DNA from 2 places in the Pseudoalteromonas sp. BZB3 genome. Region 1 is predicted to be linked to the other one. Evidence: predicted binding sites of a transcription regulator. Region 1 holds the regulator's gene; the other holds the start of a gene.
The links. The regulator FliA, encoded in region 1, starts transcription of late flagellar genes. The targets are predictions, from matches to a motif close to CTAAAGNTNNNNNNNNNNNNGCCGATA.
Positions count from the first base shown of each region.

Region 2: pomA (flagellar motor protein PomA) is a predicted target of FliA. The motif match lies at 12,837-12,863, and genes of this name have one in related genera.

Region 1 covers NZ_JBECOS010000014.1:72,928-85,701, forward strand. The annotation lists gene flhB (flagellar biosynthesis protein FlhB) at 1-359, shown strand, start outside; gene flhA (flagellar biosynthesis protein FlhA) at 429-2,528, shown strand; gene flhF (flagellar biosynthesis protein FlhF) at 2,551-4,020, shown strand; gene ABMY35_RS16265 (MinD/ParA family protein) at 4,013-4,873, shown strand; gene ABMY35_RS16270 (RNA polymerase sigma factor FliA) at 4,876-5,610, shown strand; gene cheY (chemotaxis response regulator CheY) at 5,649-6,032, shown strand; gene ABMY35_RS16280 (protein phosphatase CheZ) at 6,054-6,827, shown strand; gene ABMY35_RS16285 (chemotaxis protein CheA) at 6,843-9,071, shown strand; gene ABMY35_RS16290 (chemotaxis response regulator protein-glutamate methylesterase) at 9,147-10,319, shown strand; gene ABMY35_RS16295 (ParA family protein) at 10,354-11,124, shown strand; gene ABMY35_RS16300 (chemotaxis protein CheW) at 11,132-11,911, shown strand; gene ABMY35_RS16305 (chemotaxis protein CheW) at 11,936-12,433, shown strand; gene ABMY35_RS16310 (DUF2802 domain-containing protein) at 12,518-12,774, shown strand, end outside.
Region 2 covers NZ_JBECOS010000008.1:225,508-243,990, reverse strand. The annotation lists gene nadD (nicotinate-nucleotide adenylyltransferase) at 1-56, shown strand, start outside; gene rsfS (ribosome silencing factor) at 113-430, shown strand; gene rlmH (23S rRNA (pseudouridine(1915)-N(3))-methyltransferase RlmH) at 433-903, shown strand; gene mrdA (penicillin-binding protein 2) at 914-2,785, shown strand; gene rodA (rod shape-determining protein RodA) at 2,785-3,891, shown strand; gene ABMY35_RS06805 (septal ring lytic transglycosylase RlpA family protein) at 3,888-4,649, shown strand; gene ABMY35_RS06800 (serine hydrolase) at 4,696-5,856, shown strand; gene ybeD (DUF493 family protein YbeD) at 5,990-6,268, shown strand; gene lipB (lipoyl(octanoyl) transferase LipB) at 6,278-6,931, shown strand; gene lipA (lipoyl synthase) at 6,928-7,893, shown strand; gene ABMY35_RS06780 (aromatic amino acid transport family protein) at 8,077-9,282, shown strand; gene ABMY35_RS06775 (hypothetical protein) at 9,339-10,202, shown strand; gene ABMY35_RS06770 (hypothetical protein) at 10,266-10,772, opposite strand; gene ABMY35_RS06765 (flagellar motor protein MotB) at 10,986-11,915, opposite strand; gene pomA (flagellar motor protein PomA) at 11,917-12,684, opposite strand; gene ABMY35_RS06755 (exodeoxyribonuclease VII small subunit) at 13,011-13,253, shown strand; gene ispA ((2E,6E)-farnesyl diphosphate synthase) at 13,263-14,150, shown strand; gene dxs (1-deoxy-D-xylulose-5-phosphate synthase) at 14,255-16,114, shown strand; gene ABMY35_RS06740 (diguanylate cyclase) at 16,200-18,483, opposite strand, start outside.

The sequences.
Region 1 (12,774 bases):
AGGATGTGCCAGATGCCGATGTCGTTGTTACAAACCCGACTCACTATTCAGTTGCGCTTAAATACGACACAGAAAAAGCAGGAGCACCGATTGTGCTTGCTAAAGGTGTTGATGAGTTAGCAATGCAGATAAGGAAAATTGCTAAAGGTAATGAGGTCCCTATTGTTGAGTCTCCCGTCTTAACACGCTCACTCTATCACACCACTGAAGTTGGCGATCAAATTCCAGATCAACTTTTCACTGCCGTGGCACAAGTTTTAGCCTATGTATTTCAGCTAAAACGTTATCAAAAAGGTCGTGGAAGAAGACCAACAAAGCTCAGTAATAACTTGCCTATCCCAGATGATGTAAAACATTAAATCCTGTAAATTTATTGGCTCACTAATTGCTTTATTAGACCAGTGTCAATATTTTGTAGTTGTTAAGTTATGGATTTTAAAGCAGTTTTACAAGGTCTTAATGAGAATAAAAAAGACTATGCAAAAGGGGTCGGAACACCATTATTAGTGCTTGCGGCTTTGGGCATGGTAATTTTGCCTTTACCTCCATTCCTTTTAGACATCTTATTCTCTTTTAATATCGCTTTGGCTTTGGTGGTATTACTCGTTACTGTTTACACAATGAAACCACTAGAGTTTGGCATGTTTCCAGCGGTTCTACTTATTGCAACCATCATGCGATTAGCGTTGAATGTAGCCAGTACTCGTGTTGTATTACTAGAAGGCCACAATGGCGGAGATGCTGCTGGTAAGGTAATTGAAGCGTTCGGCTCTGTGGTTATTGGCGGTAACTATGCCGTTGGTCTTGTTGTCTTCTTAATCCTGATTATTATCAACTTTGTAGTTATTACCAAAGGTGCTGGTCGTATTTCTGAAGTGTCAGCACGTTTCACTCTAGATGCCATGCCAGGTAAACAGATGGCAATTGATGCTGATTTAAATGCTGGTTTTATCAGTGCAGATGAAGCACGCAAACGCCGCGACGAAGTAACACGTGAAGCGGACTTTTACGGTTCAATGGATGGTGCTAGTAAGTTCGTAAAAGGTGATGCGATAGCAGGTATTGTAATCCTAGCCATCAATATTATTGGTGGTTTATTTGTTGGTATGATCCAACACGACTTAACATTTTCAAGAGCCATGGAAGTATATACATTACTTACCATTGGTGATGGCCTGGTTGCACAACTGCCTTCTCTTTTACTTTCAATTGGTACTGCAATCGTCGTTACTCGCCAAAACGAATCTCATAACATGGGTGAGCAGTTTAAAACTCAGTTAGGAAATGAGAAATCTCTCTATATTGCTGCTGGTATCTTAATTACAATGGGTCTAGTACCTGGTATGCCACATATTGCATTTTTAAGTTTAGGTGCGCTTCTTGGTTACTTGGCTTATTACACGCAGCAGCAAAAAGCAAAAGCAGAAGAGGAGCAGGCTCAACAAGAAGCCAAAGGTGGAGATGTTGCAGCTAAACAACAAGATCAAAAAGAGCTTGGCTGGGATGATGTTCAACCGGTCGATGTGATTGGCTTAGAGGTTGGCTATCGTTTAATTCCATTAGTTGATCAGGCTCAAGGTGGTGAGCTTTTAAGCCGCATTAAAGGTGTTCGTAAAAAGCTTTCACAAGAGCTTGGCTTCTTGGTTCCTCCAGTGCACATCAGAGATAATCTTGAATTAGATCCAAATGAATACCGTATCACCCTTATGGGGGTAGGTTCAGGAAATGGCGAATTAAAACATGGTGATGAATTAGCCATAAATCCTGGGCAAGTATTTGGCCCAATCAATGGCGTAGCAACGACTGATCCTGCCTTTGGTTTAGAAGCGGTTTGGATTAAGCCTGAGCAAAAAGACGAGGCGCATTCATTAGGTTACACAGTCGTAGATGCTGCGACCGTTGTCGCAACTCATATTAGCCAATTGCTTACAAACAACGCATCACTGCTACTAGGACATGAAGAAGTACAAAATTTATTAGATATGCTCGCTAAGTCACACCCTCGTTTAGTCGAAGGCTTAGTACCAGATATTTTACCTCTTACGACGGTTGTTAAAGTACTGCAAAACTTATTGAATGAAGGGGTTGCAATTCGTGATATGCGCTCGATTGTTCAGACCCTTGTTGAGTATGGTCCACGAAGTCAAGACCCAGATGTATTAACCTCTGCAGTGCGAATTTCACTGCGTAGACTAATTGTTCAAGACGCCGTTGGCGGTGCAGATGAAATTCCTGTCATAACATTGGCGCCTGAGTTGGAACAGATGTTGCATCAGTCACTTCAGAACGCAGGTGATGAAGGGGCTGGAATAGAGCCAGGCCTTGCGGAGCGACTTCAAGCATCATTAAGAGAAGCGCACCAAACGCAAGAAATGCTGGGCGACCCATCCATCCTTCTAACCTCAGGTATGTTAAGAAGTGTGCTTTCAAGGTTTGTCAAACATACGATCCCAGGTCTTCGAGTGATGTCATATCAAGAAGTACCAGATGAAAGACAAATTAAAATTGTAAGCTCAGTTGGACAATAGATAGGAATTAAGGGGTTGTAACATGAAAATTAAACGTTTTTTTGCCAAAGATATGCGCACAGCACTGAAAGAAGTAAAAGAAGAGCTTGGCGCTGATGCTGTGATTATGTCAAACAAGAAACTGGCAGATGGTGTAGAAATTGTTGCAGCCGTAGATAATGATAGAGCGCCAGAAGCACCCGTTGAGGCGCCACAAGTAAATATAGCGCCTGCGCAGCCCCAAGCTGCACAACCGCGCTTTGTTCGCCCTGAACCGCAGCGTGCAAAACCAGAGCCTCAGGCTCAAGTTGCTGATAGTTTACAGGCACTATTAGAAAGGCAAGCGCCGAAGCCCCGTTCACCTGAGCTTGCTTCTATGTTCTCTCAATCTGGTATTAATACCGAAGAAGTATTTAAGCCTCGTCAAGCGACTGAAGAGCGATATGAGCGTCCAACCTCAACGCAAAATTTCAGGGCTGAGTCAAATGTTAAAGCTCAACAGCAAGCGCAATCATGGAATTTTGATGATGACCTCGATACAGGCTTTGCTGATGATTTTGAGCCTGCGCCTAAAAAAGTCGATGAAATGGCAACCATGAGAGAAGAAATGAATGCCATTCGTCAATTACTTGAACATCAAGTTTCAGGCTTAATGAAGCAAGAAATGGAAAGAAGAGACCCAACGAGAGCTTGTTTAGTTGACCGTTTACAAGGTATGGGTGTTGATAAAGAAGTTGCTGAACAAATGGCTTGCTTCATCCCTGATGACGTTTCTCGTAAAGAAGCGTGGAATTCATTGCTTGAAATGGTAGCTAATCAAATGCATACAACCAACAACGATATTCTTCGTCAAGGTGGTGTATATGCATTAGTAGGTCCAACTGGTGTAGGTAAAACAACGACAGTTGCTAAACTTGCTGCATTAGGCGCGCAGAAATACGGTGCAGATAAAGTTGCGTTAATCACAACTGATACTTATAGAATTGGTGCTTATGAGCAACTGGCAACTTACGGCAGAATTATTGGTTGTCCAGTCAAACAAGTAAAAGATGCCAATGAATTAGCAGAAGTTTTATATCATTTACGCAATAAGCGTCTAGTATTAATAGATACTGCGGGTATGAGTCAAAGAGATATCCGTTTAACAGAACAACTTAATACGTTAATGAGAAGCTCTAGAGTCGATATTAGAAGTTATTTGGTTTTAAGTGCAACATCGCAAATGCATGTACTGCAAGAAGCGGTTCGTCACTTCCAAAAAGTGAATTTAAGTGGTTGTATTTTTACAAAACTTGATGAATGTCTAAGTTTAGGCGAGATTATTAGTATTGCGATTCAAAATCGCTTGCCAATAGGGTATCTTACTAACGGTCAACGAGTGCCAGAAGACATTCGTGTAGCAAATGCTCATAAAATGGTCAAAAAGGCTGAGCAATTGTATTTAAAGAGAATAAAAGCACAACATTCGCGACGTGTACCTGTAGCGTCTCAGACAGTAGGAATGTATGATTAACACAGTATTAGATCAAGCAAGTGGCCTGCGTAGAATGAATCAAAATGGCAACCATGGCGTAAAAGTAATTGCAGTAACGGGTGGTAAAGGAGGGGTTGGTAAAACCAATGTCTCATTAAATACGGCTATTGCACTTGGTCAGCAAGGAAACAGAGTACTCGTCTTAGATGCTGACTTAGGTTTGGCAAATTGTGACGTGATGCTTGGTTTAAGAGTAGAAAAAAACCTGTCTCATGTCCTTTCGGGTGAATGTGAGTTAGATGAGATCTTAGTTGAAGGTCCTGCTGGTATTAAAATTGTACCGGCTACCTCAGGATCGCAAAATATGGTTGAATTGACGCCTGCAGAACATGCAGGTCTCATCCGCGCATTTAGCGAGCTAAATACAGAATTTGATATTTTAATTGTCGATACCGCAGCGGGTATTTCAGACATGGTTCTTAGTTTTTCTCGCGCAGCACAAGATGTGATGGTCGTTGTGTGTGATGAACCGACCTCAATTACAGATGCTTACGCACTTATTAAGGTGCTTAGTCGTGAACACGGTGTTTACCGTTTTAAAATTGTTGCTAACATGGTTAGGAGCTTACGCGAAGGGCAGGAGCTATTTGCTAAACTTTCGAAAGTTACTGACAGATTCTTAGATGTTGCACTAGAATTAGTTGCAACCATTCCGTTTGATGAAAACATGCGTAAATCTTCTCGCCGTCAAAAAACCATTGTTGAGTTATTTCCAAACTCTCCGGCAGCGGTTGCATTTAGAGGGTTAGCGAGTAAAGCAGTTAAATGGCCAATACCACATCAACCTTCTGGTCATTTAGAGTTTTTTATTGAACAGCTAGTCAACGGATAACTATGTCGTCATCGATGGGTAAAGCGATGGGCTATCAAACTACAGACAACCTTAATAGAGTGATAGAGCGTCATACCGGTCTTGTCAAAAAAGTGGCGTGCCATTTATTGGCACGTTTACCAGCAAATATTCAGTTAGACGATCTTGTACAATCAGGCATGATAGGTTTGATTGAAGCCAGTAAAAACTTTGACGCAAGTAAGGGCGCAAGTTTTGAAACTTTTGCGGGGATCAGAATCCGAGGCGCGATGTTAGATGAAATTCGCCGTGGAGACTGGGCACCAAGAAGTGTTCATAAGAATAGTCGTATGGTTGCTGAAGCAATTGCTAATCTAGAAAGCGTCCTAGGTCGAGAGCCAAAAGACATTGAAATTGCTGAAAAACTTGATATTACTCTGGATGAGTACCATCATATTCTACATGATGTGAATGCAAGTAAAATCATTGGAATTGAAGATTTGGGGGTTGATGAAGACGTAATCACTCCTGTTAACAATGATTTAGCGCTAGACAAACCGTTCAATAACGTTAAAAATGAACGCTTTAACGAATCGTTGCTAACGGCGATTCAATCGTTACCCGAAAGAGATGCGCTAGTCTTATCTCTTTACTATAACGATGAAATGAATTTAAAAGAAATAGGGCAAATACTCGATGTAAGTGAATCTCGAGTAAGCCAAATTCATGGGCAGGCAATGATCAGGCTTAGGGCTAAAATCAATGACTGGGTCAATTAGAGTAATAATAATAGGTTCAAACCTCACTGGAGGATGTTTTGGATAAAAACATGAAAATTCTTGTGGTTGATGATTTTTCTACGATGAGAAGAATAATCAAAAACCTGCTTAGAGACTTAGGTTTTACAAATGTACAAGAAGCAGACGATGGCAGCACAGCTTTGCCTATGCTTCAAAATCAAGAATTTGACTTCGTAGTCACGGACTGGAATATGCCAGGTATGCAAGGCATCGATCTTCTTCGTGCTATACGTGCAGATGACAGTCTTAAGCATATTCCAGTACTTATGGTGACGGCTGAAGCGAAAAAAGAGCAAATTGTTGCTGCGGCGCAAGCTGGTGTAAATGGTTATATTGTAAAACCTTTCACTGCTGGAACACTTAAAACAAAACTAGAAAAAGTGTTTGAACGTTTAGGCTAGATAATTAAGAAGGAGAGGCGGATGTCAGCACCTTCTGTGCCTCAAATAACACTTGAGCAAGCTAAGCAACTTGTGACTTATCTTGAGCAAGGCGAGCAAGATAAAGCAGATAAGTTAATCATGGAGGCTGCAAGTAAGGAGCAATCTGAGCTTTTTGCTGAAGTGGGTAAATTGACCCGTCAACTACACGAGTCATTGAAAAACTTTGAGCTTGATACTCGTATTTCTGATTTGACGACAGAAGCCTTACCGGATGCTAAAGAACGTTTGAATTATGTCATGGAAATGACAGAAAATGCAGCCAATAAAACGATGGATGCAGTTGAAGCAAGTCTGCCTCTCGCGCAACAGCTTGCAGACGATTTATCTGATATAAAGCCAACTTGGGATAGACTCATGAGACGTGATATCCAGCTTGGTGAATTCAAATCTCTTTGTCATGATTTAGATAAGTTTATGCAAGGCTCACAAGCAACTACGGATGAACTTCAAGGACATATGACAAATGTTTTAATGGCTCAGGATTATCAAGACTTAACAGGTCAGGTCATTCGACGTGTTATCGAATTAGTTAGAGAAGTAGAAGACAGTTTAATCCACTTACTAACTGTATTTGGTACAGCAGAAGAACCTCAATCAAAACAAAAAGAAAATATTGAAGAGGTTCAGATTGCTGAAATGGATCCTGCAGAGTTATCAGGACCAGAAGGTCCGATAATGAATGCTGAATCTAGAGAAGATGTCGTATCTAATCAAGATGAGGTCGACGATTTATTGTCGAGCTTAGGCTTCTAATAGGAGAGTGTGTACATGAGCTTTGAAGTCGATGAAGATATATTACAAGACTTTCTTGTTGAAGCTGGTGAAATATTAGAGTTGTTATCTGAGCAGCTTGTTGAGCTAGAAAATAACCCTGAAGATAAAGAATTATTAAATGCAATCTTTAGAGGCTTTCACACTGTAAAGGGTGGTGCAGGCTTTTTGAGTATGACTGAGCTTGTAGACGCATGTCATGGCGCGGAAAACGTTTTTGATGTGTTAAGACAAGGGCAACGCTCTGTTTCTCCAGAACTGATGGACGTGATTCTTCAGTCCCTAGATACCATCAATGAAATGTTCGCACATATTCAAAATCGTGAGCAACCAGATCCTGCAGACCCAGCATTACTTGAAACACTTCATCAATTGAGTAAGCCTGAATCAGAAGACGAACAAATTTCTATTTCAAGTTCAGAACCAGATCCTGTTGTTGAGGATACTCCTCAAGCAGATTTATCTGCTGATGATATTCTTTTTGATATTGATACCGATGAAGTTGCTGGTGAATCTGCCTCAGATAGCATCGATGAAATAACAGAAGATGAATTCGAAAGCTTACTTGATGAGTTACATGGGGCTGGTAAAGGCCCAGCTGTAGAGCAAACTACTTCAGCGGCTTCAACTGCTTCAAACTCAGATGATGGTGATATTACTGATGATGAGTTTGACAGTCTTTTAGATGAGCTTCATGGCGTTGGCAGTTTCGGTTCGATTAGTCCACCTCCTCCAACAAGTACAAACACTAGCACTAGCCAAGCCCCTTCTTCACCAATTCCATCATCCCCCTCGAGTGATGATGAAATAAACGATGAAGAGTTTGAGGCATTGTTAGATGAGCTTCATGGTAAAGGTGGTGCGCCAAAATCATTAGAAGGGGCTGATTCCAACAAGCCTGCTCCAAGTATTGAACCTAAGCAGCCCGAACCTGTTATAACTAAACCAGTTGCTAAACCAAAACCGGCACCTCAACCAGCAAAGCCAGCTTCTTCACCATCTCCAGTTGCAAAAGCGCAAAGTGCACCTGCATCGGCCAAAAAGCCCCCTGCGCCTCAAGCTGAGACGACAGTCCGTGTTGACACTAAGCGTCTAGACCAAATCATGAATATGGTCGGTGAACTGGTACTAGTGAGAAACCGCCTCGTTAGTTTGGCAAATAATTCTAGCAGTGAAGCTATGGGTAAGGCGATATCTAACCTTGATGTAGTTACCGCAGATTTACAAGGTGCGGTAATGAAAACACGAATGCAGCCAATTAAAAAAGTGTTTGGCCGATTCCCTCGTGTTGTTAGAGACTTAGCACGTAGTTTAAAGAAAGATATTAATCTTATTCTTGAAGGTGAAGAGACCGATTTAGATAAAAACTTGGTTGAAGCACTTGCAGATCCACTCGTTCACTTAGTTAGAAACTCAGTTGATCACGGTATTGAAATGCCAGATGTTCGTGAGGCATCAGGCAAACCTCGCACAGGTACAGTGACGCTCTCAGCATCTCAGGAAGGAGACCATATTCTGTTGACCATTAAAGATGATGGTGCAGGGATGGATGCTGAAAAACTGAAAAAGATTGCGATAAATAAAGGCGTTATTGATTCGGACCAAGCAAGTCGATTGTCTGACACTGAAGCTTATAACTTGATTTTTGCTCCAGGCTTCTCAACAAAAGAAGAAATTTCAGATATTTCAGGCCGTGGTGTTGGGATGGACGTAGTTAAGACGAAAATCACTCAACTTAACGGCTCTGTTAATATTCAGTCAGAGCTCGGCGTTGGCACTATCCTTGAGATAAAAGTTCCATTAACACTGGCTATTTTACCAACCCTAATGGTTGTAGTTGGCGAGCAAACATTTGCTTTACCTCTTGCTGGTGTAAGTGAAATTTTCCACTTAGATCTGACAAAAACAAATGTAGTAGATGGCCAGCTAACGATTATTGTGCGTGAAAAAGCAATCCCTTTATTCTACTTAGAGCATTGGCTAGTTAAGGGGGCAGATAGATCAACGAAGAAAGCCGAAGGTCATGTTGTTATAGTGCAGATAGGTACTCAACAGGTTGGCTTTGTGGTTGACTCTCTCATCGGCCAAGAAGAAGTTGTGATCAAGCCATTAGATGCATTATTGCAAGGTACTCCTGGCATGGCAGGTGCGACAATCACTTCAGATGGTGGCATAGCATTAATCTTAGATGTGCCAAATATGCTAAAACACTATGCAGGTAAATAACCTGAGATAGCAAAACAGTTAAAAGGTGGTGCGGATGCACCACTTTTCGTTCTTAAGAATTCATAGAGTATGCTAATGGCAGTAAAAGTTTTAGTTGTAGATGATTCAAGCTTTTTTAGGCGTCGAGTCAGCGAAATTTTAGAGCAAGATAGTGATATTAAGGTAATTGACTTTGCTGTTAATGGGCAAGAGGCGGTTGAAAAAGCGGCTTCATTACGTCCAGATGTTATTACTATGGATGTAGAAATGCCTATTTTAGACGGAATTAGTGCCGTAAAAAAAATTATGCAGGCTAACCCTACGCCAATCCTGATGTTTTCTTCACTAACTCGAGAAGGGGCAAGTGCTACTCTAGATGCGCTTGATGCAGGTGCATTAGACTTTTTGCCTAAAAAGTTTGAAGACATAGCCCGTAATAGCGAAGAAGCAATTAAGTCTCTACAAAACAAGGTGAAAGAAATCGGGCGAAGAAGACTTCCTCGTTCAGTTAGCAGCTATTCGCGACCAGCAGTGAACAAGCAAGCGGCTACTCAATCACCGGTGGCAGACAGGTCTGCAGCAGCATCTCGCACGTCAAGTATTGCTCAACCTGATAGAAGTTTTCAAAGAGCAGCTGTTCAGCCAGCATCAAGTTCAACTGCAACAGCTAAACAGTTCAAAGCGTCTGGAAAGCAATATAAACTTGTGGCAATAGGGACTTCAACAGGTGGGCCAGTTGCACTGCAAACCATACTAACGCAGCTACCTGCTAACTTTCCACACCCGATATTGTTGATTCAACATATGCCAGCTGCTTTCACACCCGCTTTTGCAACTAGACTAAATAGCCTTTGTAAGATAAAGGTAAAAGAGGCAGAACATGGTGATAAATTACAGCCAGGTGTTGCTTATTTAGCGCCAGGTGGTAAGCAAATGTTGGTTGAATCAAAAGGTGCAATGAAAACGCTTCGAGTTTTTGAGGATGATAGTGCAAGAGTGACCTACAAGCCGTGTGTTGATGTCACCTTTGCAAGTGCAGCAAAAGCTTATCAAGCTGATGTACTCGCCATAGTTTTAACTGGAATGGGTGCTGATGGTCGAGACGGCGCACGTTTACTGAAACAATCAGGTGCAACAATCTGGGCTCAGGATGAGCAGAGCTGCGTGGTTTACGGCATGCCTCAAGCTGTTACAAATGCAGGACTATCCTCTGAAAGCTTGGCTTTACATGACGTCGCAACAAGAATAAATAAAGAAATAGGTTGTTAATCTATTTGTTCAAGCACTGGGAAGTAATTGTTTCGTGAAGATCTGGACTGTAGCAAATCAAAAGGGAGGCGTTGGTAAAACAACGACTACGGTGAGTCTTGGCGGTATTCTTGCCAAGCAAGGCAAACGCGTTTTGCTTATAGATACAGACCCTCACGCATCTCTGACTTATTATTTTGGTATTGATTCTGAAGAGTTAGAAGTCAGTGTTTATGACATATTTGCTCGAGGGACGGCAATGGAGAGCGAGGAAATCCTCCAAGCTTTATGCCCCTCAACCATTGAAAACCTTGATATTTTGCCGGCAACAATGGCAATTGCGACGCTTGATAGAAGCATGGGTAATCGCAATGGTATGGGCTTAATCCTGAAAAAAACACTGGCGAAAATAAGCGAACATTACGACTATGCGATTCTTGATTGCCCACCTGTATTAGGCGTGCTAATGGTAAATGCTCTCGCAGCCAGTGAACGTGTGCTAATTCCAGTGCAAACTGAGTTCCTAGCGCTTAAAGGTTTAGATCGTATGATGCGTACCATGGAATTAATGCAAAGCTCTCAAGCAAAACAATATAATTACACCATCGTACCAACCATGTATGATAAGCGAACCAAGGCATCGTTAGAGGCATACAAAACATTGCTTGCCAATTACGAAGGGTCTGTCTGGCCCGGTGTTATTCCGGTTGACACAAAATTTAGAGATGCCAGTTTGGCACAGCAAGCGCCAGTTGAGTTTTGTCCAAAATCTAGAGGTGTATTTGCGTATAAAGCACTACTAGAGTATTTAATGAAGGGTAGTTAGAAGCTATATGAGTAAACACTTGTTTGCTAATGAAAAGGTGATGAAGCAGTATCTTGGCGCATTATTACAAGAAGATGAGCCTCAAGAGACTGCGCTTGCCCCTGTGGCAAAATTACTCGAGCGTGTCCCTGAGATTACTGAGACAGAGTTAAGCCAACCAGTCAATAAAGTTGTACCAGATATCATTGAGACTCAACCTGCCCCGGAATTAGAAAGCCCTGAGGTTGTTGAAATCCCAGAAGGTGAGTCGAAAGATCTTGAGTTAACAAAAAATAATACTATTATCAAAGAAGAAGCTGTTGTTGAACCAAGTTTAACAAGTGTTCAAGAAGAGTATGGTGAAAGTGAGTTTCAAGCACTATTTTTTGAAGTCGCAGGGCTAACTCTTGCTGTTCCTCTAAAGTCTTTAGGTGGTATTCACCAACTAGGAGAAGTAACACAGCTTTTCGGCAAACCTAAGTGGTTTAAAGGTGTCATGGTTAACCGTGAAGAAAAGCTAAATGTTGTTGATACTGCCAGATGGGTTATGCCAGAGAAGTATACCCCGGAGCTTGAAGAAAAACTGGATTATCAATATTTAATTACACTCGGTGATAGCCCATGGGGGCTATTGGCTGAAAATTTAATAAATAACATTACATTAAAGCCTGAAGACATTAAATGGCGTGTAAACGGTGGCAAGCGACCTTGGCTTGCTGGCGTCATTAAAGAAAAAATGTGTGCTTTGATTGATGTAGAGAATTTAAACCGCTTACTAGAGCAAGGCTTAGATAGCCAAGAGCAGTAACTCAGAACTTTATGGAGTATAACCATGAGCCAAGATAGACTACTTTCTGCAGACAATAATGCCGACAGTAATGATGAAGTTCTTCAATGGGTAACTTATAAGTTAGAAGACGAAACGTATGGTATTAATGTAATGCAAGTGCAGGAAGTGCTGCGTTATACTGAAATTGCACCAGTTCCAGGTGCACCAAGCTATGTTCTTGGTATTATCAATCTACGTGGTAACGTTGTTACTGTTATTGATACTCGCGCACGCTTTGGTTTGATGAGTGCAGAAGTGACAGACAATTCTAGGATTGTCATCATCGAAGCTGAAAAGCAAGTGATTGGTATTCTTGTTGATAGTGTTGCTGAAGTTGTGTACTTACGCAGCTCTGAAATTGACAGTGCGCCAAACATTGGTACAGAAGAAAGCGCTAAGTTTATTCAAGGTGTATCAAATAGAGAAGGTGAGCTACTTATTCTTGTTGATCTGAATAAGTTACTTAGCGATGATGAGTGGGATGAGTTGAGTCACATATAAGTGCTAGCTGTCGTTCAAGAAAATCTTGCTTTTATTGTAGTCACTATTACTTCAGGTATCCTTTTTTTAATATGTCTGGGGTTTATTTTTGGATTGCAAAAAAAGTTAGAACAAAATCATAAAAATCAAAAGTTTTTAAAACAACAACTCGAAGAATCTAATGCTCAAACTGAGATACTACGCAGTGAAATAGCTGAACTAAGATCAGGTTTAATGAGCGTTGGTAAGCGCTTACTGGCTTGCGAAAACTTTGCGAAAGATTTAGCCCAGCAGCAAGCAGCACAAAAGTACGATGATCCAGATGCAAAAATTTATTCTCGAGCTGTTAAAATGATTGAGCT
Region 2 (18,483 bases), on a different contig from region 1:
TTCTCGCGTCTTCGGTCATAGATTACATTCGTACTCATCAGCTCTATGCTGAATAAACCAATGTGCTGTGCTACTATACGCGCCTTATTTTTTGAGCATAGAGATACAAGATTTGAATTCTGAACAATTATTAGACTTTGCATTAGACAAAGTTGACGACATGAAAGCCCGTGACATTGTTAAGTTAGATGTAAAAGAAGTGAGCTCTGTAACGGATTATTTGGTCATTTGCTCAGGTAACTCAAAACGTCACGTACAGTCTATTGCTGAACACGTTGCTAAAGAAACGCGTCATGCTGGTGAAGACCTATTAGGCATTGAAGGACAAGATGTGGGTGAGTGGGTACTGGTTGATTTAGGCGATGTGGTTGTGCACGTTATGCAAGATCAAACTCGTGACTTATATGACTTAGAGAAACTCTGGGGCTAATTTTGAAAATTCAATTGGTTGCTGTCGGCACAAAGATGCCAGCTTGGGTTGAGACTGGCTTTAAAGAGTATCAGCGTCGTTTTCCAAAAGATATGGCGTTGGAACTTGTTGAGATCCCAGCTGGAAAGCGTGGTAAGAATGCCGATATCAAGCGTATTTTACAGTTGGAAGGTGAAAAAACCTTAGCCGCTATTCCAAAAGGCAACCGAATTGTGACGCTAGAAGTAACAGGTAAACCTTGGGATACCCATCAACTCGCAAATCATATGCAAAAGTGGCAACTTGATGGTCGAGATGTCAGCTTATTAATTGGCGGTCCTGAAGGCCTTGCGCCTGAGTGTATTGCTGCTTCTGAACAAAAGTGGTCGCTATCGGCATTGACGTTACCGCACCCACTTGTGCGTATTATTGTCGCTGAAAGCTTGTATCGCGGGTGGAGTTTAAATAACAACCACCCATACCACAGAGAATAATACAACTCAGATGATAAACAAAAGACCAACAATTCGTGACCATTCAGCTGAAGCAAATTTGTTTGCTCGTCGCGCATTTGTTGGTTTTGTGTTTGTTACTCTCCTTATAGGCTTGCTACTCAGTAACGCCTATAAGCTACAAGTCACAGAGCATGACACCTATAAAACACGCTCTAATGATAATCGTATTAAAGTAATCCCCGTCGCACCAAACCGAGGCTTAATCTACGACCGAAATGGGGTGTTATTGGCAGAGAACCGCCCTGTTTATAATTTAGAAGTGATCCCTGAGCAAGTTGATGATATCGCTAAGCAACTTGCTGAAGTCGGCGCTTTATTAAATATTTCTGTAGAAGACCAAGAAAGCTTTTTAAAGAATATTCGCCGTAAGCAGCGCTTTAAAAGCCGTGTTATTAAAGCGCGTTTAAATGAGCAAGAAGTTGCCTTATTTTCAGTGAATCAACATAAATTTCCAGGCTTTAATATTGAAGCTCGCCTTGCCAGATATTACCCCTACGGTGAGACACTCACCCATGCACTTGGTTATGTTGCCAAATTAAATAAAAAAGAGCTCACGGCTTTAGAGCTCGCAGGTGAAGTCAAAAATTATCGTGCAACCCATGACATTGGTAAGCTTGGCATAGAAAAATTCTACGAAAAAGAACTGCACGGCATCGTTGGTTCACAACGTGTTGAAGTGAATAACCGAGGCAGAGTGCTCCGTACTTTAAGCGTCGATGCGCCCACACCAGGGCAAGATTTAGTTCTTACGTTAGATATAGGCTTACAGCAAGTGGCGAAAAAAGCCCTTGAAGGTATGCGTGGCGCGATCGTTGTTATGGATCCTAAAGACGGCGGTATTCTAGCACTGTATTCAAACCCCAGTTACGACCCAAACCTATTTGTTCACGGGATCAGTGGTAAAGACTATCGCGCCTTGTTAAACCCAGATAGGCCTTTAATTAACAGAACAACTCAAGGCCGCTATGCGCCAGCCTCGACGGTCAAACCACATTTAGCTATTCTTGGCTTGGAAGAAGGCATTATCACTGAGCAAACTCGCATGTGGGACCCAGGCTTTTTTCAAATTCCGAATGTTGAACATAAGTGGCGAGACTGGCAGCGTTGGGGCCATGGCTGGGTTGATGTATACAAAGCAATAGAAGAGTCATGTGATACTTTTTATTACGATATTGCCTATAAATCTGGTATCACAAAGATCAGTAATTTCATGAATAAGTTTGGCTTTGGTGATTTATCTGGTATTGATATTCATGAAGAAACAACAGCTATTCTGCCAACCGTAGCTTGGAAAAAAGAACGTTTTAAAGAAAACTGGTGGCCAGGCGATACCATCTCAGTCGGGATTGGACAAGGTTATTGGACTGCGACGCCAATGCAAATAGCCAACGCTGTAACCATCATGGTTAACAAAGGCGAACATTACCAACCGCACCTGGTACAAGTAAAAAAACAGTTTGATGAAATCACGCCTATGTACACCGAAGAGCGCCCGCCCATTGTGCTCAAAAATCATGACCATTGGCGCGTCGCCCTTGAAGCCATGCACAACACTGTAACTAAGGTCACAGGTACTGCGCATAAAGCATTTAAAGGGGCGGATTATGACCCTGCAGGTAAAACTGGTACTGCGCAAATTGTCAGCATCGCGCAAGGTGAGAAATATGATGCAGAAAAGCTAGACGAGCGTCATAGAGACAATGCAATTTACACAGGCTTTGCGCCCTATAATGACCCGCGTGTTGTTGTAACTGTGGTAGTGGAGAACCAAGGTGGCGGTAGTAAAATCGCAGCCCCTATTGCACGTCAATTAATGGATTATTACTTTACTGCAAACCCTCTTAAGCAAGGAGCCAATTAATGATGCTCGGTCATAAACGCACGCTATGGCAGAAAATACATTTAGATGTGCCTTTGCTATTAGCACTTGTTTGTATGATGTTTGGCAGCTTGGCAATTGTGTATAGTGCAAGCGGTCAAAACATGGATATGATGTTAAGACATAGTGTGCGCATGGGTGGCGCGGTCATCGCATTATTGGTGTTTGCTCAAGTTCCTCCTATCACTCTAAAGCGCCTAGTGATCCCACTTTATTTAGTGGGTTTGGCTATGCTGGTTGCGGTGTTTTTCTTTGGTATTACTATTAATGGTGCAAAACGTTGGTTAAACCTTGGCGTGACTAACTTTCAACCATCAGAAGTCATGAAGCTAGCTGTGCCTATGATGGTTGCTTGGTATATCTCTCAACACCGCATGCCCCCAAAGTTTATTAATTTGTTTATCGGTTTTATATTATTGTGTGTGCCCACCTTCTTAATTAAAGAACAACCGGATTTAGGCACCTCACTGCTTATTGCCAGTTCTGGCATTTTCGTTTTGTTTCTAGCGGGGTTAAGCTGGCGCCTCATTGGTGGTGCGCTGTTATTAATGGTCCCCGCTGTATTCGCTTTTTGGCATTACGGTATGCGCGCTTACCAAAAACAGCGCGTTATGACACTACTTGATCCTGAAAGCGATCCTCTAGGTGCTGGCTACCACATTATTCAATCGAAAATCGCCATAGGTTCAGGCGGTGTCGAGGGCAAAGGTTGGTTGCATGGCACGCAATCACAATTAGAGTTTTTACCTGAGCGACACACAGATTTTATCTTCTCGGTATTGAGCGAAGAATTTGGTTTAATGGGCGTGGTGTTATTACTCAGCGTCTATTTATTTATCATAGGCAGAGGTTTATTGATTGCAGTACGTGCTCAAGATGCCTTTAGTAAACTATTAGCTGGCGCTTTAACACTGACTTTCTTTGTATATGTATTTGTAAATATTGGCATGGTATCGGGCCTATTACCGGTTGTAGGTGTCCCCCTTCCCCTTATTAGCTATGGTGGCACATCCATGGTTACGCTGATGGCAGGGTTCGGTATCATTATGTCAATTGCGACAGACAAGAGGATGTTACTTAAATCATGACTAAGTTGTATAAGGCTTACTTGCTAGCCCTTGTTGTCATTTTTGTGAGTGGGTGTAGCTCTCGCTATCACACACGCCAAGACACTGCACCTATGCGCATTCCAACTGAGTATGAAATGCGTGATGCGAAAGTAAAAGTTGAGCCAAAAAGTGTCAGCGCCGGACGCCCTTATGTGGTGCTCGGTAAGCAATATCACCCTATGTCAGATGAAAAAGGCTACAAAGCGCAAGGTACCGCTTCATGGTATGGGCAGAAGTTCCATGGGTACTACACCTCTAACGGTGAGATCTTTAACATGTATGATATGACTGCAGCCCACAAAACTCTACCACTTCCGAGCTTTGTTAAAGTAACCAATTTAGAAAATGGCAAATCGGCTATTGTCAGAGTCAATGATCGTGGACCATTCCACGATGACAGGATCATCGACTTATCTTATGCCGCGGCCTATAAGCTAGGCTACCATAACCAAGGTACAGCAAAGGTTCAGATTGAAGCGATTACACTCGATCGCATTGCGCCAAGATTAACCTATATTCAAGTCGCTGCGAGTAGTAATAAAACCAATATTGAACACTTGGCAAATAAACTCGCAGGTCAATTTGCAATTGATACCAACATTGCAGAAGAAGGTGGTTTACATAAACTTCGCTTAGGCCCGCTAGAAGATGATACTCATGCTCAATCCCTGCTAGAAAACTTACAGGCAGGTGAATTTCGCCAGGCTTTCTTGCTTTACAGTGAACAACGACTTTAGAATAGAAAAAGCTGACTAATTTTAATTTTATCGATAAAAGAACATAATGACTTTACTAAAAACCAAACTACTTACCAAAATTTGCGGGCTGGTATGCTCAGCAACTATTTTTTCAGCTTCCGCACAGATCCTACCTTCTGCACCTCAGATCAATGCGAAAGGTTATTTCTTGGTGGATTACACAACTGGCAAAGTCATTGCGGAAGGTGAAGCAGATACAAAGCTGGCACCTGCTAGCCTAACCAAAATGATGACCAGTTACGTGATTGGTGTCGAAATTGAAGCTGGTAATATCTCACCAACTGATATGGTTACCATCAGTGAAAAAGCATGGGCGAAGAATTTCCCTGGCTCATCGGTCATGTTCATTGAAGTCGGCAAGCAAGTCAGTGTCGACGATCTTAACCACGGTATTATTATTCAATCAGGCAATGATGCATGTGTGGCAATGGCTGAACACATTGCTGGCAGTGAAAGTGCATTTGCTGATCTTATGAATGCACACGCTGAAAAGCTAGGCATGACTAACACGCATTTTATTAACAGTCATGGCCTTGATACGGACGAGCATTACACAACGCCTCGTGATATGGCGACGCTAGGTGCCGCGCTTATTCGTGACGTACCCGAAGAGTATGCACTTTACAAAGAAAAGTCTTTTACCTTTAATGGTATTAAGCAGTATAACCGTAACTCACTACTGTGGGATGCAAGCCTTGACGTTGATGGCATTAAAACAGGCCACACATCAGAGGCTGGCTACAGCCTAGTGACATCAGCAACTAAAGACGATATGCGCTTAATTGCAGTTGTGATGGGTACAGACAGTGAGCGTGCTCGTAAAGTCGAAAGCAAAAAACTACTCAACTATGGCTTCCGTTTCTTCGAAACAATCACACCATATAAAGCGGGCGATAGCTTTGCAGATCAGCGTATTTGGATGGGTAATAAAGAGACGGTTTCTTTAGGTATTCTAGAAGACACACCCGTTACCATCCCTCGTGGTCAACGCAAAAATTTAAAAGCGAACTTTGAATTAGATAAAACTTTAGAAGCGCCATTAGCCAAAGGAACAAAGGTAGGCACACTATTCCTTGAGCTCGATGGTGAAGAAATCTCTCAGTATCCATTAGTTACGCTTGAAGAAATAGAAGAAGGTAGCTTCTTCAGCAAGATCTATGACTATTTACGTTTACAGATCATGTAATAATTGATTTATTAGTCGTCAACGCCTCCTGAGTGAGGCGTTTTTTTTTGCCGCAAAAATGATAGAATGCCCGCCATTATTGAGCGTGTGTGAAATAAAAACACACCACACCATTTGCGATGAGGACACCTTCATGGTTCAACCAGTTAAAAATACTAAGTTTGACGAATACTTAGAGTTCCCTTGCCCATTCACGTTTAAAATTATGGGCCTAGCAAATGTAAATCTGACTGATCAGATCCTTGCAAAGTTGCAAACAATTGCGCCGGGTGACTATGCGCCTAAAGTAAAACCGAGTAGTAAAGGCACTTACGAGTCGGTAACACTGGTCGCGACCGTCACTTCAAAAGAGCATATTGAGCAAATCTATACCGAAATTGGCAATATCGAAGACGTACGTTACGTACTGTAAAGGCTAACCATGACTCAAAGTACCGTGATAGTTCGCCAGTTAGGCTTGCAAAGTTACCAGCCAATTTGGCAAAAAATGCAAGACTTCACTGATACCCGAGACGATAACAGTCCCGATGAGATCTGGTTTGTTGAACATGAGCCTGTCTTTACTCAGGGGCAAGCAGGTAAAGCAGAGCATGTTTTAGCACCCGGCGACATTCCTGTTATTCAAGTTGACCGCGGTGGTCAAGTGACTTATCACGGTCCTGGTCAGCAAATGATGTATGTACTGTTTAATCTCCGTCGTCTTAAAATCGGCGTAAGAGAGCTAGTAACTTGGCTAGAAGAGTGCATTGTCGACATGCTGCAAGAGTATGACATTAATGCCTATGCCAAACCTGATGCGCCAGGAGTCTATGTCGACGACAGTAAAATTGCATCCTTAGGCCTGCGCGTTCGCCGCGGCTGCTCGTTTCATGGTCTTGCACTGAATGTAAACATGGATATGAGCCCATTTATGCGCATAAACCCTTGCGGCTATGCGGGTATGAACATGGTGCAAACAAGTGAATTAAATGGCCCGTCGCAACTTGATGAAGTTGCGCAAGGTCTTGTTAAACATATGCTCAAACGTCTTAACGCTGAGCATGTTGAACACAAAGAAGGGTTCGAGAACGAATGAGTAAACCAGTAAAAATGGAGCCAGGGGTAAAGCTTCGCGATGCTGAGAAAATGGCATTGATCCCAGTTAAGGTAATGCCAACTGAACGCGATGAAATGCTAAGAAAACCTGAATGGCTTAAAATCCGTTTACCGAAATCAAGTGAGCGTATTGAGGGCATCAAGCAAGCAATGCGAAACCACGGGTTACACTCAGTATGTGAAGAGGCATCATGCCCTAACCTATCTGAGTGCTTTAACCACGGCACAGCGACATTCATGATCTTAGGTGCTATTTGTACTCGTCGTTGCCCTTTTTGTGATGTAGCGCACGGCCGTCCGTTAAAGCCAGACGCACAAGAGCCTGAAAAACTCGCTTTAACTATCAAAGACATGAAGCTTAAGTATGTGGTTATCACGTCTGTAGACCGTGATGACTTACGTGATGGTGGTGCACAACATTTTGCTGATTGTATTAAAGCTATTCGTAAGCACAATCCTGAGATCACCATTGAAATCTTAGTACCAGATTTTCGTGGTCGTATGGAAAAAGCACTAGAGATCTTAACTGAAACGCCACCTGACGTATTCAACCACAACTTAGAGACTGCGCCTCGCCTGTATAAGCTAGCTCGCCCAGGTGCGGATTATAAATGGTCTTTAGAACTGCTTCGTCGTTTCAAAGAAGCACACCCGAATGTTAAAACTAAGTCGGGCTTAATGGTGGGTTTAGGCGAAGAAATGTCTGAAATCGAAGAGGTATTGCGTGACCTTCGTGAGCACAATGTTGACATGCTAACTGTAGGTCAATATTTACAACCTTCAAAACACCACTTACCGGTTAAACGCTATGTGCCACCAGCAGAGTTTGATGCATTAAAAGATTACGCTGACGAAATTGGCTTCACCCACGCAGCGTGTGGCCCGTTTGTTCGCTCTAGTTATCATGCTGACCAACAAGCTGCAGGTAAAGAAGTGAAGTAATCACCACTTTTTAAAAAAACGCGATGCAGAGTCATCGCGTTTTTTTATGTCTAAATCTCAATTCTGTGCATCAAAATGTAAAACATATATTACAAACACGTATCTTGATTTATAACAAAGGAGTTTCAATTTTTTGCTCTGCGTTATATCTTGCCTGCTCTCTCACACTTAAAGGGGCATAATGTGATAAAGAATAAAACCCTCGGCAGTATGCTAATTGTCGCAGGCACAACCATAGGCGCGGGCATGTTAGCACTGCCTATCGCTTCTGCAGGTATTGGCTTTAGTGCATCTTTAATCCTGATTTTATTAACTTGGCTATTAATGACCTATACCGCGTTATTAATGCTAGAGCTTCATCAATTCGCCAGCTCCGATGCCACACTCAATACGCTTGCCAAGACACTACTGGGCAAACGTGGGCAATATATCGCTAATTTTGCAATGGTCTTTCTGTTTTATGCGCTATGTGCAGCATATATCGCAGGTGGAGGCGCGCAATTACAGTCAAAAATAAATGCAGCGCTTGATGTCGATGTGGCCCCGCAAGTCGGCTCTATACTCGTGGCTGTACTGGTCGCAGCCATTGTCACCATGGGTACCTCAACGGTTGATAAACTAAACCGTGTTTTATTTGCCATTAAAGTAATCGTGCTGGGCACTCTATTCTTTGTTCTGACCCCTTATGTTCAAAGTCAACACTTGCTCGAAATGCCGCTAGAGCAAGGGCTTCTCATTTCAGCCATACCTGTGATTTTCACTTCATTTGGTTTTCATGGTTCAATTCCATCAATTGTAAAATACGTTGGTGTTGACATTCATTCACTCAGAAAAGTTATGATTTTCGGTGCCTCCGTGCCTTTAATTATTTATGTCTTCTGGCAATTGATCAGCCAAGGTATGATGAGCCAGTCACAACTTTTACAGTCTGAAGGCCTACAAGGCTTCATTGGCAGCGTCTCTAGTTTAGTAAACAGCACACAGGTCAGTACGTCGATCACGATTTTTGCAGATTTAGCATTGGCGACCTCTTTCTTAGGTGTAAGTCTTGGATTATTTGACTTCTTTGCTGATGCTTTCAAACAAGGTGATAACAAAAGCGCCCGATTGAAGACGGCATTAATTACCTTTGTGCCCCCGCTTGGCTTCGCTTTATTCTATCCACAAGGGTTTATTACCGCATTAGGGTATGCGGCAATTGCACTGGTTGTTTTAGCGATATTTTTGCCTGTTGCAATGGTTTGGGTTCAGAGAGCACAACAAACTAATGAACAAGGTTATCAAGTTAGAGGCGGTCGATTTGGGTTAAGCCTTGCAGCTTGTTGTGGGGTTGTCATAATAGCTGCACAAGGCTTGCAAATGTTTGGCGTTATTCCTGCGCTAGGTTAATGGTAAAAAGTTTGGGTTATCGTGCAAGCCTGATAACCCAAATTCAAGGAAGTCTTATGAAATACCCCCTAATCTTGCTTTCCTGCTCTTTTTTAACCGCGTGCGGTGGCGGGGGCAGCGAACCACTATCAAAAGATAATACTGCGCCTACCGTCAATGAGAGCACACAATGTGGCAGTAATTTCTCAGCGCAAAGGCATTTGAATAAGCAAGAAACAAACATTGCTTATTGGCAAATAGAGGGGGATACGCTCCAAACTAAGCCACAAGTAACTTACTTTACAAACCGCTCAAGTAGCCTAGCAGAGACATCATACAAAGGCTCTGAACCACTGTGTGAACAAGTAGCGAATATTTTTGGTGCAGACGTTACAGATACATGGCAAGGCGCTGAGAATAATACAATTAAAGTTGGTCAACAATTCAAATATATACCAGAACTTAGCGTCTCATTTGCTCTGCCTGAAGTGAACTCTTTAAATGATTGGCGTGCTAAAGGCAGTCCCAACTCAATGTCCACAAACCTATTGCAAAGTACACTGACCGTCTGGTACCAAAATTCAGATGAGCAGAGGTTTTTACAAGGTGACTTATCAAATAATCAAAGAGTCGTACCATTAGCATGCAATGATACTGACTTTACTATTTTACTTTCTTTAATTGAGGTTGATGAACAGTTAAGCATCAGTTTAAACCCTGCCTATTGTGAAGAGGTACGCAGTAATAACATTACTAAAACAATGTGCTTAAGTGCCAAATTACCCCAAGAAAGGTTAATACAAAACTGTGAGTTTGCTTTGACAGATATTGTTATTCCAAACGCCCAGGGAAATAAAACATTTGTTAAGTTAGCTGCTCAAACCTCTGCAGGTTCAGATACTGGGATTAATGTTGCAATCACTGATATTGATATAAATTAATCTAAGGGTAGTAATATCTATACCGGTTTAAGGGATTAACTAGACGCTTAAAATGGTGAAACACTATCCCTTTACTTGTAGTTGGTTTACTCGATTTTTTAAAAGATACATCACGGGCAGAAAGCACAGGATGACGGTGAGAATATTCACTAAAGGTAAAATACTTTTATAAAGGTAGGTAGAGTAACTTAAATCGAGATAGTGCCTATCTACCAATCTAAATAACTGCATGATAGGCGCAGGAAGTACAATGAGTTGTGCCAATACGCTTTGCCATAAATACACTTTGTCTTTCAATGCCCAGACAGCCAAAATGGCCATAAAAACGATGTCACTCAACGCCCAATAAATGTAACGAATGACATATAGATCGGCATCAACTTTTTTGATCAAAGGGAAAGAAAAATAGCCAATCACATAAAATGCGGCACACAGTGCCGCATATCTAAGGGCTTTGTCATCTCTTAATAATGCAAACAGAGCAACCGAAATAAACGTCAGTAACGTCGCATGGTCTCTTACTAATAACAAAAATTGATTAAAGTAAGTGCTGTTTAAATCGAATGACATATTGAAAGGTTAATCTTGAGATGATTAATCTAACGATTTTTCTTCTGACTTTGGTGGCTCATCATTATCATCAGCACCGTCGCCATTATTTCCTGGCATGTAAGCGTATTTACTTAGAATAGACATCGTATTTCTCCTTGATAAATGATTCATATTCAAATTAGCTGAATTCCAATCATCTATCAAGAAATACAATACTAAAGAATGAAAAAATTAATTGCCACGCAGTTCGATAGGATCAGATTCTTTCGCTTTACCTTGTAAAATAGAGATTTCAACACGGCGATTACGGCGTCTATCTGTGTCATTCTCATTCGGCACTAGCGGGCGTGTATCTGCGTGGCCAACAACGACCATTCTATTTTTATCAAACCCAGGGGCTTTCACCATTTCACTTGCCACGGCAACTGCTCGGGTTGCAGATAAATCCCAATTATTAGAATAAAGCTCATTGGTCACCTGAAAATCATCAGTATGACCTGATACAGTAATTTCTCCTGGCACATCTTTTAATAGCTCAGCGATTTCACGAATGATCGGCTTAAACTTTGGCTGTAAAAATGCACTACCAGAAGGGAAAGCACCATTTTCTTGAATGCGAATAATGATCTGTTGTCCAAGAGACTCAAGCTCTATTGCACCATCCATAATTTGCTTTTCCATTTGCTGGGCAATTTTCTTCACCAATTCATTCACTTGCTCTTGATCGGCTGCCGAAATGGCCTGCTCCATAGATTGCTCTTGTGAAGTACTTTGCGATTCGCCACCACGTTTATTACCGCGTTGCTCTTGACGACCACCTGCAGAAGCCTCATCACCTGCCTGGAACTCCAACATTTGCTGCGTCATCTCTACCGTCTGCTGTTGGATAGTCTCGATAGGAGTCGGCTCTGGTTTACCAGGTGTGAACTCCATAGCTATCACACTGGTACCCTTGGGAATGTCTTTTACTTCGATTTTATTTTGCACACCAAAAGCAAACTTCATCGAACCTGCTATTTGTTTGAATTTCAACACGTCCATTTCAGAGAAAGCCAACAGCAGAACGAAGAAACACATCAAGAGTGACATTAGATCAGCAAATGTTCCCATCCAAGCGGGTAGCCCGGGGGGGGGACATTTACATTCTTGTTCGTCTGACATACTACTCCTCCTTGTCGCTGCCGCGTTTCGACTCAGGTAGGTAGTTCTTCAGAATACCTTCGATTACTTTCGGGTTTTGACCATCTTGAATACCCAAAATTGCATCCAAGATTAAGCGTTGATTTTGTTCTTCTTCATCTTTACGCAATTCAAGTTTCGCCTGAATAGGAATGGCAACTACGTTCGCAAGGAACGCACCATATAACGTTGTAAGTAGTGCTACAGCCATTGCAGGACCAATCGCTTTTGGGTCATCCATGTTTGATAACATGGCGACTAGACCAATTAGCGTTCCGATCATACCCATCGCAGGGGCGATGTCTGCCAAAGATTTAAATAAGTTAGCGCCTAATTCGTGTCGAGAGGTAGTGAGTGAAATGTCTTTTAATAAAGTAGCGCGTACAACATCAGCATCATGACCATCTACTAACATATCAACGCCCTTACGCATAAAGGCATTGGGTATTTCTGCTTCTTCCAAAGCCAAAAAGCCACCTTTACGAGCCGAGTCAGCCAATTCAACGGCTTTCTCAATGAGCTCTTCTGGAGATTCAATCTTGAACATAAAGGCTTTGCCAACAACTTTACCAATGCCTAAGAACTGGCCCATGGTGAAGTTCGAGAGTACGATGAAAATAGAGCCACCGAATACAATGACGGTAGATGGGCCATCACCAAACATGGCCAAGTCACCATTACTACTCATGAACATCGCCATGATGACCAAACCTATTGCACCTACTATTCCGATAACGGTTGCTAAATCCACTATCCCCTCCAGAGAATACTTATCATTACTTTTTTATTATGACACTCGAAGTCAATTTTTTGAGTGGCAACTACAAATATCATGCTTAATTCGAATATTTGCAAACCTTGTGCCTATGTTACAGTGAAAAGCCTAGATTTCAGTAAGACTTTTATCGGCAACTTCTTGAATATCTTAACTCAATTACGTTGTTAAAATTCGATTAAAGCCCACATAAGGCAAAAAATAAACTGATCCGCCACGATTGCCAGTAACAAGCTTTGACCTGAGTCGCTAATCCTCCTAAAATTGCTACCTTTAAAATAAATTGCTGGGCAAGATGTACTATGGCTGCAAAAAAACCTGAAAATCTAAGTTTTGAAGAAGCAATGGCCGAACTAGAAGGCATTGTACAGGCTATGGAACAAGGTAGTCTGACTTTAGAACAATCTTTAAAGCAATTTGAACGTGGTGTTCAATTAGCCAATGCGTCTAATGAAAAGTTAAGCAGTGCTGAGCAAAAAGTCTCAATCCTGATGGGCAATGACCCTGAGACACCAGTAACACCAATGCCAAATCAATTAGATTAAGACCCCGCAGTGAATTTATTCGAGCATATAAATACGGCACAAAACCGTTTAGACAGTTACATCAGTAATTACTTCTCTTTGGCATTAGATACCGATGAAACCGTAAAATCAGCAACTTTTTACAGCATCAATAATGGCGGTAAAAGATTAAGGCCCTTTTTGGTTTACACTGTAGGCAAACTGTTAGGTGCTAAAGAAACAGACCTTGATGTCGCTGCAGCTGCAATTGAATGTATTCATAGCTACTCATTGGTCCATGATGACTTACCGGCTATGGACGATGATGACTTGCGTCGAGGCAAACCGACTTGTCATATTGCTTATGATGAAGCACAGGCCATTTTAGCAGGCGATGCGCTACAAACCTTAGCGTTTGAATTTTTAAGTGAACATGAATTTTCAGTATCGGCAAAGCAACAAATCAAGATGATTAATACGCTTGCCGTTGCATCTGGTTTGCAGGGCATGGTTGGCGGACAAGCCCTTGATATTTCAGCGACAGAAAAGTCAATTACCCTTGCAGAGCTTGAACGTATTCATCGACTTAAAACCGGCGCATTGTTAAATTGTGCAATTAAGTTAGGCGCGCTGTGCGCTACGGATGTCGAGACAGAAATTATTACTGCCCTCGATATATACGGTAAAAATCTTGGCCTCGCTTTTCAGGTACAAGATGATATTTTAGATATCGAAGGCGATACCGCCGTATTAGGCAAGCCGCAAGGCTCAGACTTAGATAACCACAAGTCGACTTATCCGGCTTTGCTTGGACTAGATGGTGCAAAACAAAAAGCGCATCTATTGGTCAAAGATGCTCTGTCTGCACTTGATACAATACCTCATAATACCGATGTATTGGCAGAGCTTGCGAAATATATAATTGAGCGTGATCACTAATACTCAATCACGACGTATTGATGACGAACAGAACAAATTTATAAAAATTAAGTAAACCTTTGTATATAATCGGACAAGGTTTGCGTAGGACACATGTTGAAAGAATGAAACTGGACAGTAGCAAGTACCCATTACTCGCCTTGGTTGATGAACCGGCGCAATTACGTCAATTACCACAGCCCCAACTGGGTAAGCTGAGCGACGAATTAAGAGATTACTTACTTAATTCGGTTTCGCAGAGCAGTGGTCACTTGGCTTCAGGTTTAGGCACCGTCGAATTGACTGTGGCTTTACATTACGTGTATGACACACCTGAAGATAGATTAATCTGGGATGTGGGCCATCAAGCTTACCCGCATAAAATCTTAACGGGACGTCGTGATGCTATGCACACGATCCGTCAAAAAGATGGGTTGCACCCTTTCCCTTATCGTGAAGAAAGTGAATACGACACTTTCAGCGTAGGTCATTCAAGTACCTCGATTTCAGCTGCATTAGGTATGTCTATCGCGGCACAGAAAGAAGGTAAAGGCCGTAAAACCGTTGCAGTTATAGGTGATGGTGCGATCACGGCTGGTATGGCGTTCGAAGCCATGAACCACGCCGGAGACATTAAATCCGACATGCTGATTATCTTAAATGATAATGAGATGTCTATTTCTGAAAATGTAGGCGCACTAAACAACCACTTTGCACGCATTCTTTCTGGTAGCTTTTATACTAATATTCGCGAAGGCAGTAAGAAAATTCTTTCTGGTGTACCGACTGTGAAAGAGCTTGCCAGCCGTATGGAAGAGCATCTAAAGGGCATGGTTATTCCTGGCACTTTCTTCGAAGAGCTTGGTTTAAATTACATTGGTCCAATTGATGGTCATGACGTCAATATGCTGGTTGATACGCTAAGAAATATGCGTAACCTGAAAGGCCCTCAGATCCTGCACATCAAAACGCAAAAAGGTAAAGGTTACAAACCAGCTGAAGCCGACCCTATTGGTTACCACGGTGTGCCTAAATTCGACCCAAGCGTGTATAGCCTGCCAAAATCTAAACCTAGCGCTCCTACTTTTTCAAAAGTATTTGGTGATTGGTTATGTGATATGGCAGCACAAGATCCTAAGCTTATGGCGATTACGCCAGCAATGCGTGAAGGTTCTGGTATGGTGCGTTTTTCGAAAGAGTATCCTGAGCAATACTTTGACGTTGCCATTGCTGAGCAACACGCTGTTACTCTAGGTGCAGGTTTCGCATGTGAAGGCCTTAAGCCTGTAGTTGCGATCTATTCAAGCTTCTTACAACGTGCTTATGACCAACTTATTCACGATGTCGCGCTGCAAAACTTACCAGTACTGTTTGCAATTGACCGTGCAGGTATTGTTGGCGCTGATGGTGAAACTCACCAAGGTGCATATGACTTAAGCTTTATGCGTTGTATTCCAAATATGATCATCATGGCACCAAGTGATACCAACGAATGCCGTCAGATGCTTTACACAGGTTACCAGTGCAACCAACCTGTTGCGGTGCGTTACCCTCGTGGTAGTGCCGGTGACAGTGATGTACAAACGCAGATGCAAGCGTTTGAAATTGGTAAAGGAAATGTGATCCGTGAAGGTGAGAAAGTGGCCATCTTAAGTTTCGGCACACTACTTCATAATGCTAAACAAGCCGCTGAAAACTTAAATACAACTCTCGTTGATATGCGATTCGTTAAGCCGCTTGATGAAGCGTTACTTGTTGAGCTGAGCAAAACCCACAATCGCTTTGTTTGTCTTGAAGATAACGCCATTGCAGGTGGTGCTGGCAGTGCTGTGATGGAGTTCCTTGGCGCACAAGGTATTCACACACCAGTGTCATTATTTGGTATACCTGATGAATTTATCAAGCATGGTACACAAGACGAAATGCATGCAGAAATGGGCTTATGTGCTGATTCACTCGAACAGCGGATCAAAGCGCTACTCTAATAAGCACTGAAGCATAAAAAAAGGAGCTAAGGCTCCTTTTTTTATGCTTTAAAGTTATTAATGACCAGCCTGTACTGACAACTAGCTAACGCATCCAAATTTTCACATCTGCAAGCCCATTTGCCTGTAAGGTTTGTAATTGTGACTCAACATTACTTGTTTGCTCAAATTCAAACGCATCCAACTGATCATCAAATGTAATGGTTGCAGCACCATCACCGCCACGTTGTTTTACTTGATGAAGTGCGACATCCGCCAAATTCACAGAGGCCTCCCAACTTATCACTTGCCCTCCTAGCAGAGGCAGTGGGTAAAATGACCAGCCCATAGACACTGTCATATTAATCGCCTTACCATTGGGCAATTGAAAGTCACATTCAGCAATTGCACGGCAAAGTTCTTTTATATAAGTTTCAATTGCGTCACGCTTAAAGTCGCGAAGCAACAATAAGAACTCATCACCACTCCAACGAGCCACATAATCTGAGCCTTGCGTTCTGGTGTTCAATAAAGTAGCAAGTTGCTGTAAACAACTATCACCGCCAATCGGACCATAGGCATCATTCACTTTACTAAAATTATCGACATTGATAATAAGCAATACCAGGCGCTTATTCTGTTGCTGTAATGACTTTGAGTTACGTTGGTAGTGTTCGACATCTTTAGGGAGTTGATCGAATAAGAAACGACGGCTTTTGAGGCCTGTGAGCTCATCTGTATGGCTAACTAGTTTCATCTGAGTATTCACTTGGTTAAGCTTGTCGTTCGCTTGACGCAGTGCCATGGTGCGCTCTGCCACTAAAGATTCAAGCGCTTGCTGCTTACGTCGCTCTTGAGCTCTAAAAATCCAAAAGAATACATAAAACAGTAGAACAAACCCTAGCGTAATTAACAGTCTAAAGTACACCGTTTCATCAAAACGTCTAGGGATCTCAATACGCTGTGTAATGCTTCGAGCTTGTTGCCAGCCTTCACCTTTACGCTTAACTTGTAATTCAAAGTTATATACACCCGGCTCTAAGTTCGTATATATCGCTTCTCGACGGTTAAATACTTCTCGCCATTCAGTGTTTTCTTTGCCAGTTAAACGATATCTAAACTCGATACTCGCTGGCGCATAAAAGTCTATGGCGGTGTAGTTAATCGTGATATCTCGTTCACTGGTATCAAGTTTAAGTAGCTCTGCAAATTTACTTGCGACTATCACTCGCTCTTGCGTGATCACCTCTTCCAGTTTTGGTGATAAGTCTTTAGAGCCAAATAGTTCAACATTCTTGGGAATTTCAACTGCCCCTTGAGAGCTTGGATACCAAATAGCACCTTGCTTTTCTAATACTGCATCACCACCGAAACCAGAACAGCAACGACCGACTTTGCCATCGAGTTGGCGGTCAAATTGACTAATAACTTGCTCAACTTTTAAATTGTTTATTGGATGGGTAAATTGCGCCGCAGGTAAGCGGTAAACACCTTTTCGAGTACTGACCCAAATAAGCGCCTGTTGCTGATCATAGTAGAGCGAGGAAATTGAACCATGAGGTAAACCATTTGAGGCATCAAGCTGATACCAATCGCCCTTTGCTGTTCGATAAAATAACCCATCATTCCAAGAGCCAACTAAAGTCGCCACACCTTGAATGTATAAAATACTGGTAACATAAGCGGACTCTAGAGACGTTTGCCCACCAAGCTTTTCAATGCCTTTTTGATTAAATTGATAGGCTCCTTTGTTGGTGCCTATAAATCCGACATTCGGCTGATCATTGATATACGTGACAAACTGACTACCTAAAAATGCATTGTAAGCAAATGGTGTTAAACCCGAGTACTCAAGACGGTACATACCACTGCCCGTACCTATCCACATTCCACCTCGCTGCGACGGTGTAATGGCTAATACTGGCGTTTGTCGTAACTCTCGAAACGGTAACAGCTGTAGCACCCCTTGCTCATAAATCATGGCACCACGTTCAGTGCCTATGAACAAGCTATTACCACTAAATTCCAGCTCATATACTGTGCTGTTTTTTAATTCTTCAGGGGCAATAACCACTTGTAATGAATCATCATTATTCAAGTAACCGACACCACTTCTTGATGCCATCCAAGTTCGACCTTGGTTATCTTTGGTCGTTGCCGTTATACCTTGCTGACTGTTACCATCAATCATGTGTCGCGCAATATTACCTGTATGCGCAAACCAAAGCCCCTCGTTCAGACTGGCTAACCAAATGTTTCCTTCTGCGTCTTTAAACATATCTGAAAACCAAATCGACTGATCAGCATGAATTGGTTCGACATAACGCCAATCAGAGATCCCCTCTCTGAACATCAAACGAGTTGAAGTAGATGCCCATAACCCTGTATCT